3 regions of the Streptomyces sp. NPDC090022 genome follow, and region 2 is predicted to be linked to each of the others. Evidence: riboswitches for the same ligand, from Rfam matches in the RefSeq annotation. Region 2 holds a riboswitch; each other region holds the start of a gene.

Region 1 (3,265 bases), on a different contig from region 2:
GTCGTAGCGGTCGGCGATGGCCCGCACGTGCGCGGAGTACGTCGCGACCTTGCCCCGCAGGTGCTTGAGGACCGGCACCCCGCGGGTGTCGAATCCGGTGGTGATCATGACCTGGCCGACGGCTCGGGTGAGGTCGGCCACGGCCGCCTCGAACCGCTCCGCCACGTCGTCGGGGTCGCTGCCGGGCCGGATGATGTCGTTCCCGCCGGCGCAGAAGGTGACGAGGTCCGGCGCGAGCTCCTTGGCCCGCGGCACCTGCTCGGCCACGATCTGGTCGAGCAGGCGTCCGCGTACGGCGAGGTTCGCGTACCGGAAGTCGTGCTCGTCACGCCGGTCGGCCAGGAGTACGGCGAGCCGGTCGGCCCAGCCGACGTAGATTCCCCCGGGTCCCGGGTCCCCCACACCCTCGGTGAAGCTGTCTCCGATCGCCGCGTACGAGCCGATGGTGTCGATGCTGCCGATGGTCCGTCGTGTCGAGTTGTTCATCGTTGTCGTCGCTGCCACGGGACCACATCCTTCACCTCGAGACGTGACCTACGCCACCGTAGGAAGGGGTTGACGGGCCGTGATCTATACCACCCGGTCAGGGAGGAATAACAAGGCGTGAGGCCAGGACCCCCCTCGGGCCCTGGCCTCACACGTTTCCCGGAGCCGCCCCCGTTGGGCGGCCGCCGCTGCCGTCAGATGCTCACGCCGTGGGAGCGGAGGTAGGCGAGCGGGTCGACGTCCGAGCCGTAGCCCGGGCCGGTGCGGATCTCGAAGTGCAGGTGCGGGCCGGTGGAGTTGCCGGTCGAGCCGGACAGGCCGAGCTGCTGGCCGGCGGTGACGCTCTGGCCGACCGAGACCGACAGCTGCGACAGGTGGGCGTACTGCGAGTAGTGGCCGTCGGCGTGCTTGACGACGACCTCGTTGCCGTACGAGCCGCCCCAGCCGGCGGACACGACGGTGCCCGCGCTGACCGCCTTGACGGAGGTGCCGGAGCGCGCGATGAAGTCGACACCGGTGTGGTAGCCGCTGGACCACATGGCCCCGGAGGCCCGGTAGGCGGTGGAGACGCCGCCGCCGACCGGGGCGACGAAGCCGGCCTTGCCCGGGGCGGCGGCGGTGCCGGAGCCCTGGGCCGGGGTCCGGTCGGCGGAACCGCGCTCGGGGGCGGGCGCGACCGGGGCGGGCCGGGCCGGGGCCGACTCCGGGGCGGACTCGACGGGCGTCGACTCGACCGGGGCCGACTCGACGGGGGCCGACTCGACGGGGGCCGCGCCCCGGTCCCCGAGGGTGAGCTCCAGGCCCGGGTGGATCAGCGACGGGTCGGTGCCGACGGCGTCACGGTTGTCGGCGTACAGCTCCTGCCAGCCGCCGGAGAGGCCGCGGTCCTCGGCGATGCGCGAGAGGCAGTCGCCCTGGACGACGGTGTAGGTGCTGGGGGCCGGCCGGGGCGCCGCGTGCGAGGGGGCGGCCTGGAGGGCGGCCGGCACCTGCGCCGGGAGCTGGGCCGTGACCGGGGCCTGCGGGGCGGCGGCGGGAGCCCCGGCCGCGTTCGCGCCGGTGGCGCCCATCAGCGGCAGCGCGAGGGCCGCACCGCCCGTGCCGGCGGCGACGAAACCGCGGGTCAGGGAGCGGGACTTGGGGCGTCGGTGCTTGCCTTTTCCGGGCATGGCGTTTTCCTCTCCGGCGCCTGCGAGGTGAGCTGTCGGGTTCGGACTGGAGCTGTCCGGCCGTATCACTACGGCTTCACCCCGAGCCATTCGGATATCAAGATCCGATCCGGCGGGCCTACCTGGTTCCCCCGCTCCTGCCACGTACATGAATAGTCGGGTGCGGTGTCCGGATGGTGGCAGGATTCGGCGGTCCATCCGGATCGGTCGTGAACGTAATCCAGCCATGCCGCGCGAAACAAGCCACGAATTCCCCCATGGATTCCCGTTGATGAGAGTCCGCCGGAATTCCGGTCACCCTCCGTCCATTCCGTCGCTTCAACAGCCAGCCACCGCAGGGAATTCGGCCTCCGCGATCAGGCACTCACGGTCACCGTATGATCCTGCTCACGGGGGCGGGAGGCGATCTCCCTTCTCCCCCGGGCACGTTGGGGCCAAGCAGCGCAATTCGGACAACCGCGACGATACGGAGGGGGCACTCATGACCCAGCAGATACCTCGGACCCGGCCCACGGAGCCGGAGCTGACCGGCATACGCAACTTCCGTGACGTGGGCGGGCTGCCGACCACCGACGGGCGGCAGGTCCGTACGGGACGACTGTTCCGAAGCGGACATCTCGCCCATGCCACCGAAACCGACGCAGAATTCCTCGCGTCGCTCGGCCTCCACACCGTCTTCGATTTCCGCAATGCGGCCGACCACGCCCTCGAGGGACCCGATGTGGAACTTCCGGGTGTACGGAATGTGAACATTCCCCTCTCCGACCCGGCGGACGGCAAGGAGTTCTGGAAGATGGTGCGCGACGGCGACCTCGGCCAGCTGCGCGATCTGCTCGGCGAGGGCCGGGCGGCCGACCGGATGACGCGCTCGTACCGCGAGATCATCACCCGGCGCACCGCCGAGCACAGCCGCGTCCTGCACGCCCTCGCCGAGGACAGCGTGCCCGCCCTCATGCACTGCGCGGCCGGCAAGGACCGGGCCGGGCTCTCGGTCGCCGTCACCCTCCTCGCGGTGGGCGTCGAGCGCGAGGCGATCGTGGCGGACTACCTGGAGTCGAACGCCCCGCACCGCCGCTACCGGGTACGCCGTGGCAGCGAGGCGCCCGAGGCGCGCTCGCCCGAGGTGATGGAACTGCTGGCCCCGCTCTTCGACGCCCGCGCCGAGTACCTGACCGAGGCCTTCGACGCCATCGAGGAGACCTGGGGCGGCGTGCCGGCCTACCTGGGCGAGGGCCTCGGGCTCGCCCCCGAGACCCTCGCCCGGCTGCGTGAGAAGCTCCTCGTCTGACGCTCACGCCCGCGCGGGAGGGAGCACCCACGCCCGCGCGGGAGGCGGCGCTCACGCCCGCGCGGGAGGCGGCGCCGTCACCGCTGTGCGGCGGCCTGCTTCACCAGCGTCCGGCCGAAGTCCCACATCAGCGAGCCCCCGCCGTGCGCGTCGTCCATGACCGCCCGGAAGGCGGTCACGAAGCGGTCCACGTCGGCCTCGTCCACGACGAGCGGCGGGATCAGCTTGATGACCTCCAGATGGTCTCCGGAGACCTGGGTCAGGATCCGGTGCCTCTGCAGCAGCGGCACCACGACCATCTGCGCGAACAGCCCCTTGCGGG
Region 2 (3,265 bases):
GCCTGGACGGCGTGGCCACGATCATGGCCCGCGCGCTGTCCGAGGGCACCGACAAGCACTCCGCCGAGGAGTTCGCCGCCGAGCTGGAGCGCTGCGGCGCCACCCTCGACGCGCACGCCGACCACCCGGGCGTCCGGGTCTCCCTGGAGGTCCCGGCCTCCCGGCTGCCCAAGGCGCTCGGCCTGCTCGCCGAGGCGCTGCGCGCGCCCGCCTTCGCCGACAGCGAGGTGGACCGCCTGGTGCGCAACCGCCTCGACGAGATCCCGCACGAGCTGGCCAACCCGCAGCGCCGCGCCGCCAAGCAGCTCTCCAAGGAGCTCTTCCCGGCCGCCCTGCGGATGTCCCGCCCGCGCCAGGGCACCGAGGAGACCGTCGCCCGGATCGACGCCGCGGCCGTCCGCGCCTTCTACGAGGCCCACGTCCGCCCCGCCACGACCACCGCCGTCATCGTGGGCGACTACGCCGGCACCGACCTGGACGCCGTCCTCGCCGACACCCTGGGCGGCTGGACCGGCGGCACCGCCGCCGCCCGCCCGGTCCCGCAGATCTCCGCCGACGACACCGGCCGCGTGGTCATCGTGGACCGCCCCGGCGCGGTCCAGACGCAGCTGCTGATCGGCCGGATCGGGCCGGACCGGCACGACCGCGTCTGGGCGGCCCAGCTGCTCGGCACGTACTGCCTGGGCGGCACGCTCACCTCGCGCCTGGACAAGGTGCTGCGCGAGGAGAAGGGCTACACCTACGGCGTGCGCTCCTTCGGCCAGGTGCTGCGCTCCACCGCGCCGTCCTCGCCCGGCGGCGCCACGGGCGCGTCCATGCTGGCCATCAGCGGCTCCGTGGACACCCCCAACACCGGCCCGGCGCTGGACGACCTGTGGAAGGTGCTGCGCACCCTCGCGGAGGGCGGCCTGACCGACGCCGAGCGGGACGTGGCGGTGCAGAACCTGGTGGGCGTGGCCCCGCTGAAGTTCGAGACGGCCGCCTCGGTCGCCGCCACCCTCGCCGACCAGGTCGAGCAGCAGCTCCCCGACGACTACCAGGCGCAGTTGTACGCCCGGCTGGCCGAGACCGGCACCGTGGAGGCGACCTCCGCGGTGGTCAGCGCCTTCCCGGCGGACCGGCTGGTGACGGTCCTGGTGGGGGACGCCTCGCAGATCGAGGAGCCGGTGCGCGCGCTCGGCATCGGTGAGGTCACCGTCGTCACCAACTGACGCGGCATCCGACGCGGCGGCTGACGCCGTATCACCAAGGGGCCCCGGCGGGTTGTCCGCCGGGGCCCCTTGTGTGCTCAATGTCCGGTTGGTGGCGAGGTTGCTCGTATGCGGTGTGGCGTACGCAACAAAAGCGCTCGTCTGTTTGGCGATCGGCTGATGATCCGCCTAGCGTCGGGCTTGCTGTCCGTCAGTTGTGTCCGCCGCACCCGCGGCACCGGGCAGCGATCGCCGAGTCCCCGTCAGGCGCGAGCCTGGGGAGCCGGGGACCCACATCAGTCCCTGGGGTGAATCGGACCGCCTCGCCAGAGGGGGCCCGTAGGAGACCTTCCTGCTCCGAACCCGTCAGCTAACCCGGTAGGCGAGAAGGAAGGAAAGGATCAGCCTTTTCATGGCGTTTGGCAGCAGCACCAGCCGTGCCACCGGCAAGCACCGTGGTGGCAGCCGTCTGAGCCGCAAGACCGCAGGCATCGCCGGGATCGCCGCCCTCGCCACGACGGGTGTCGTCGGCACGCTGGCCGCCCCGGCCTTCGCCGCGGACAACAACTCCTCCGTCCCGCAGGACACCGGCCTGAACAACGTGGTCGTCGCGGACGAGCTCGCGGGCGACATCGAGACCCAGGCCGCTTCCCAGCAGCACGCCGCCGAGGTCGCCGCCGCCAAGGCGCAGGCCGAGGCCGACGCGAAGCAGAAGGCCGCCGAGGCCAAGCGCCTGGCCGAGGCCAAGGCGAAGGCCGAGCGCGAGGCCAAGGAGCGCGCGGAGCGCGAGGAGGAGCGCAAGCGCCTCAACACCTTCGTCTCGCCGCTCGACGACTCCTACGTCAGCACCAGCTACGGGGCCGGCGGCGGCATGTGGTCCTCCGGCAGCCACACCGGCATCGACTTCCACGCGGCCTCCGGCACCTCCGTGCGTGCGGTCGGCGCGGGCGTGATTGTCGAGGCCGGCTGGGGCGGCGCCTACGGCAACAACGTCGTCATCAAGCACAACGACGGCACCTACACCCAGTACGCCCACCTGTCCTCGCTGAGCGTCTCGGCCGGCCAGCAGGTCACCCCGGGCCAGCAGATCGGCCTGTCGGGCAACACGGGCAACTCCAGTGGCGCCCACCTGCACTTCGAGGCCCGTACCGGCGCCAGCTACGGCTCGGACATCGACCCGGTCGCCTACCTGCGCTCGCACGGCGTCCGCGTCTGACCCTGCGGCCGCGCACGGCCCATCGTTTCCCCGAAGACCCCGGCTCCCCGAGCCGGGGTCTTCGCGTTGCGTGCGCCGCGTGCGCCGTGCCACCCCGGCGCGGGGGCCGGCCCGCCGCCGCGCTTTTCCGATTTCCGTCGCGTATTGCGCCGTACTTTCCTTCCGCACTCGGAAACTGCGGCGCATTGTCATAGAGTCGCAGTCATGACGTTGGCTCAGGGCGGAGGTCCGGCATTGCGTATTCCCGCGCACGCGGTCTGCACCGCAATCCGTGACGACATCGTCTCCGGTGTATTCGAGCCCGGCGGCAGACTCACCGAGGACCTGCTCGCCCGCCGGTACGGCGTCTCCCGCGTCCCGGTCCGCGAGGCGCTGCGCACCCTTCAGTCCGAGGGTTTCGTCACCACCCGGCGGCACGCCGGCGCCTGTGTCGCGGAGCCGACCGAGCAGGAGGCGGCGGACTTCCTGGAGGTCCGGATGCTGCTGGAGCCGCTGGCGGCCTCCCGCGCCGCCCGGCGGCGCACCGAGGCCCACCTCAAGGTGCTGCGCGGGCTGGTCCGGCTCGGCCAGGAGCGGGCCAGGCGCGGCCAGGGGGAGGATCTGCGGTCCCTGGGCGGCTGGTTCCACGAGACGCTCGTCCAGGCCTCCGGCAGCCCCGGGCTCATCGCCCTGCTGACCCAGCTGCGCCACAAGGTCGCCTGGATGTACGCCGTGGAGCCGTCCGCGCGGCCCGCGGAGTCCTGGGCGGAGCACGGTGCGATCGTGGACGCGGTGGCCCGCGGCGACGCCGAGCGGGCGCGGGCGCTGACCGCCCTGCACGCGGACCGGGCGGCCGCGGCCCACCGGCTGCGTGTGAGGA
Region 3 (3,265 bases), on a different contig from region 2:
CCCGTCAGGCTCCCGCAATCGTCGTCACCGCCGGAGTCGCGGGCTCCGCGCTCGCCCTGCCGCTGCTGGCGGCCACCAACGCGACCGCCGCGGAGGCCACCACGTGGGACAAGGTCGCCGAGTGCGAGAGCGGCGGCACGTGGAGCGCCAACTTCGGCAGCGACGCGTACGGCGGCCTGCAGTTCACGCAGGAGCAGTGGAAGAACGCGGGCGGGCTGGCCTACGCCGAGCGCCCCGACCTCGCCAGCCGCTCCCAGCAGATAGCCATCGCCGAGCAGGTGCTGGCCTCCCAGGGCCCCCAGGCGTGGCCGGTGTGCGCGGAGAAGGCGGGCCTGGTCCAGCACGGCCCGGCCGCCGATGTGGACCCCGGCGTGCCCGGCGCCCCCCGCCCGGTCGACCCGGCCCCGCTGCGCCCCTCCGAGGGATCCGGCGACACCCCGCAGATCCCCGGCCACTCGGCCGGCCCCTCGGTCCCGGCGACCACCCCGCCGATCAACGAGCCGCTGCTGCCCACGGCGCCCGGAATGCCCGGACTGCCCGTCATGCCCGCCCCGGACGTGACCTCGACGCCCTCGGTGCTGCCTCCGGTGACGCCGCCCGCCACCCCGGGCGCCCCCGCCACGCCGGGTACCCCCGGGACCCCGGGCACCCCCGGCGCCTCCACCGACCCGGCCGCCCCGACGGTCCCGGCCGCCCCCACCGTCCCGGGCACCCCGGTCGACCCCACCGCTCCGGCGGGCGGTACGACCGCGCCGGGCAACACCCCGACGCCGGACTCCGCCGAGGGCACCGGACGCCACCGCGGCGCCCCGGCCGCCGAGAGTCCGGCCGCCCCCGGACCCGCCCCGGAACCGACGTACACGGTGAAGCCGGGTGACAACCTGACGGACATCGCGGACGCCAACGGCCTCAAGGGCGGCTGGAACGCCCTTTACGAGGCCAATGAGCAGGTCATCGGCAAGGACGCGGACCTGATCAAGCCCGGACAGAATCTGGACGTAACCCCGAAATAGGGGCACTTCAGGCGGGTGGAAACGCCCCAATGTCCGTTTCGTGTAAGTGAGACATGCGTCTCTTCCGGTCAACTGGCGTGTCTCGTTTGTGGAATGCCGCAAACCCGCCCCTCACCTGCGCAAACATCCCTTTCAGGAGTGCAAGTAGGGGCGGTTTCCGGCGAATGCGCTCGTTGAACATCGGGCGGAGACCTGTCTACCTTCTGAATCGCTCGCCACCGCGGGCCCCTTCGACCGCATCGCCGAATCCTGCCGGCGGACGGAGGGAACAGTCGTCGCGTCAAGCGCCGAAGGCAGGAGCGGGGGACCCAAGGTAGGTGCCGGGACCGGCCATTGAGAGATGGTCACGGGAACGGCTAGGGGTTAAGCCGCGCGCTAGGTCGCGCGGCCGGGCAACTCACTCGCCCGAACCCGACAGCTCACCTCGCAGGCGTCGGTGAGGAGAAGTTCCATGCTGCTTTCCGGCAAGGGCAAGCACCGCCGCGCCTCCAAGGCGACCCGCATCGTCACGCTCGCCGGTGTCACCGGTGCCGCGATCGCCGCCCCGCTGATGGCCGCGGGCACCGCGAACGCCGCCACCGCCTCGCAGTGGGACGCCGTCGCCGCGTGCGAGTCCGGCGGCAACTGGTCCATCAACACCGGCAACGGCTACTACGGCGGTCTGCAGTTCTCCGCCTCCACCTGGGCCGGCTTCGGCGGCAAGGCGTACGCCCCGCAGGCCAACCAGGCCACCAAGGCGCAGCAGATAGCCATCGCCGAGAAGGTCCTCAAGGGCCAGGGCAAGGGCGCCTGGCCGCACTGCGGCAAGGGCCTGACCAACGCGGCCTACAACGGCGGCGGCACCCAGACGCCGGCCAAGCCGAAGACCGAGACCAAGAAGACCGAGACCAAGAAGACGGAGACGAAGGCCGCGGCGCCGAAGAAGGAGACCCCGCGCTCCGAGGCCCCCGTCACCCGCTCCGAGCGCGCGGCCACCCCGGCGCCGGTCTCCAAGCCCGCCCCGGCCCCGCTGACCGGCAACGGCTCCTACGAGGTCAAGGCCGGCGACACCCTCAGCACCATCGCCGAGGCCCACGGCGTCAAGGGCGGCTGGCAGCAGCTGTTCGAGCTGAACAAGGACATCGTCAAGGACGCGGACCTGATCTTCCCCGGCCAGAAGCTGAAGATCGGCTGAACCACGGCGCAACACTCGCGGTCCTGACCGCGAAACGTTCGCCACACGCGTACCTCCCCGCCGCCCGGCGCGTCTCCCCTCACGCGCCGGGCGGCGGCGTCTTTCCGGACGGAACGCCTGTTGATCATGGGTCTTATATGACGGAACACGGGTATTCGGACCCTTTTTCGTCCCAGGGGGCGGGCGGTCGGCAGGCCGACTGCCCGGATCCGGTTAGGCTCTAGTGCGGCAGGGCCGTCCCACGGCCCCCGCCCCCGCACACCCAGCGTCACATCCCAGAAGGAGATGCTCGTGCCGTCCATCGACGTCGTCGTAGCCCGGGAAATCCTGGACTCCCGAGGCAACCCCACGGTCGAGGTCGAGGTGGGCCTCGACGACGGCAGCACCGGCCGTGCTGCCGTTCCGTCCGGCGCCTCCACCGGTGCCTTCGAGGCCATTGAGCTCCGCGACGGCGACCCGAACCGCTACATGGGCAAGGGCGTCGAGAAGGCCGTCCTCGCGGTCATCGAGCAGATCGGCCCGGAGCTCGTCGGCTACGACGCCACCGAGCAGCGCCTGATCGACCAGGCCATGTTCGACCTGGACGCCACCGACAACAAGGGCTCCCTCGGCGCCAACGCCATCCTCGGCGTCTCCCTGGCCGTCGCGCACGCCGCGTCCGAGGCCTCGGACCTCCCGCTCTTCCGCTACCTCGGCGGCCCGAACGCGCACCTGCTGCCCGTTCCGATGATGAACATCCTCAACGGTGGGTCGCACGCCGACTCCAACGTCGACATCCAGGAGTTCATGATCGCGCCGATCGGCGCGGAGTCCTTCTCCGAGGCCCTGCGCTGGGGTGCGGAGGTCTACCACACCCTCAAGAAGGTCCTGCACACCAAGGGCCTGTCCACCGGTCTGGGCGACGAGGGCGGCTTCGCCCCGAACCTGGAGTCCAACCGCGCCGCGCTCGACCTCATCGTCGAGGCCATCAAGCAGGCCGGCTACATCCCGGGCAAGGACATCGCGCTCGCGCTCGACGTCGCCGCGTCCGAGTTCTACAAGGACGGCAAGTACGAGTTCGAGGGCCAGTCCCGCTCGG

The links. Region 2 has a riboswitch for cyclic di-AMP ahead of ACIPXB_RS18835 (M23 family metallopeptidase). Riboswitches for the same ligand answer to the same signal wherever they lie in the genome.
Region 1: linked by a shared signal. The riboswitch ahead of ACIPXB_RS29290 (peptidoglycan DD-metalloendopeptidase family protein) and the one ahead of ACIPXB_RS18835 (M23 family metallopeptidase) in region 2 are both predicted to bind cyclic di-AMP.
Region 3: linked by a shared signal. The riboswitch ahead of ACIPXB_RS20810 (transglycosylase family protein) and the one ahead of ACIPXB_RS18835 (M23 family metallopeptidase) in region 2 are both predicted to bind cyclic di-AMP.

Annotation. Positions count from the first base shown of each region.
Region 1 covers NZ_JBIVFN010000022.1:91,225-94,489, forward strand. Annotated here, with positions in the region: gene ACIPXB_RS29285 (SGNH/GDSL hydrolase family protein) at 1-486, opposite strand, end outside; gene ACIPXB_RS29290 (peptidoglycan DD-metalloendopeptidase family protein) at 681-1,655, opposite strand; cyclic di-AMP (ydaO/yuaA leader) riboswitch at 1,658-1,857, opposite strand; gene ACIPXB_RS29295 (tyrosine-protein phosphatase) at 2,137-2,943, shown strand; gene ACIPXB_RS29300 (aspartate aminotransferase family protein) at 3,021-3,265, opposite strand, start outside.
Region 2 covers NZ_JBIVFN010000009.1:133,331-136,595, reverse strand. Annotated here, with positions in the region: gene ACIPXB_RS18840 (M16 family metallopeptidase) at 1-1,211, shown strand, start outside; cyclic di-AMP (ydaO/yuaA leader) riboswitch at 1,431-1,589, shown strand; gene ACIPXB_RS18835 (M23 family metallopeptidase) at 1,603-2,406, shown strand; gene ACIPXB_RS18830 (GntR family transcriptional regulator) at 2,641-3,265, shown strand, end outside.
Region 3 covers NZ_JBIVFN010000011.1:95,628-98,892, reverse strand. Annotated here, with positions in the region: gene ACIPXB_RS20815 (transglycosylase family protein) at 1-1,013, shown strand, start outside; cyclic di-AMP (ydaO/yuaA leader) riboswitch at 1,289-1,461, shown strand; gene ACIPXB_RS20810 (transglycosylase family protein) at 1,465-2,187, shown strand; gene eno (phosphopyruvate hydratase) at 2,473-3,265, shown strand, end outside.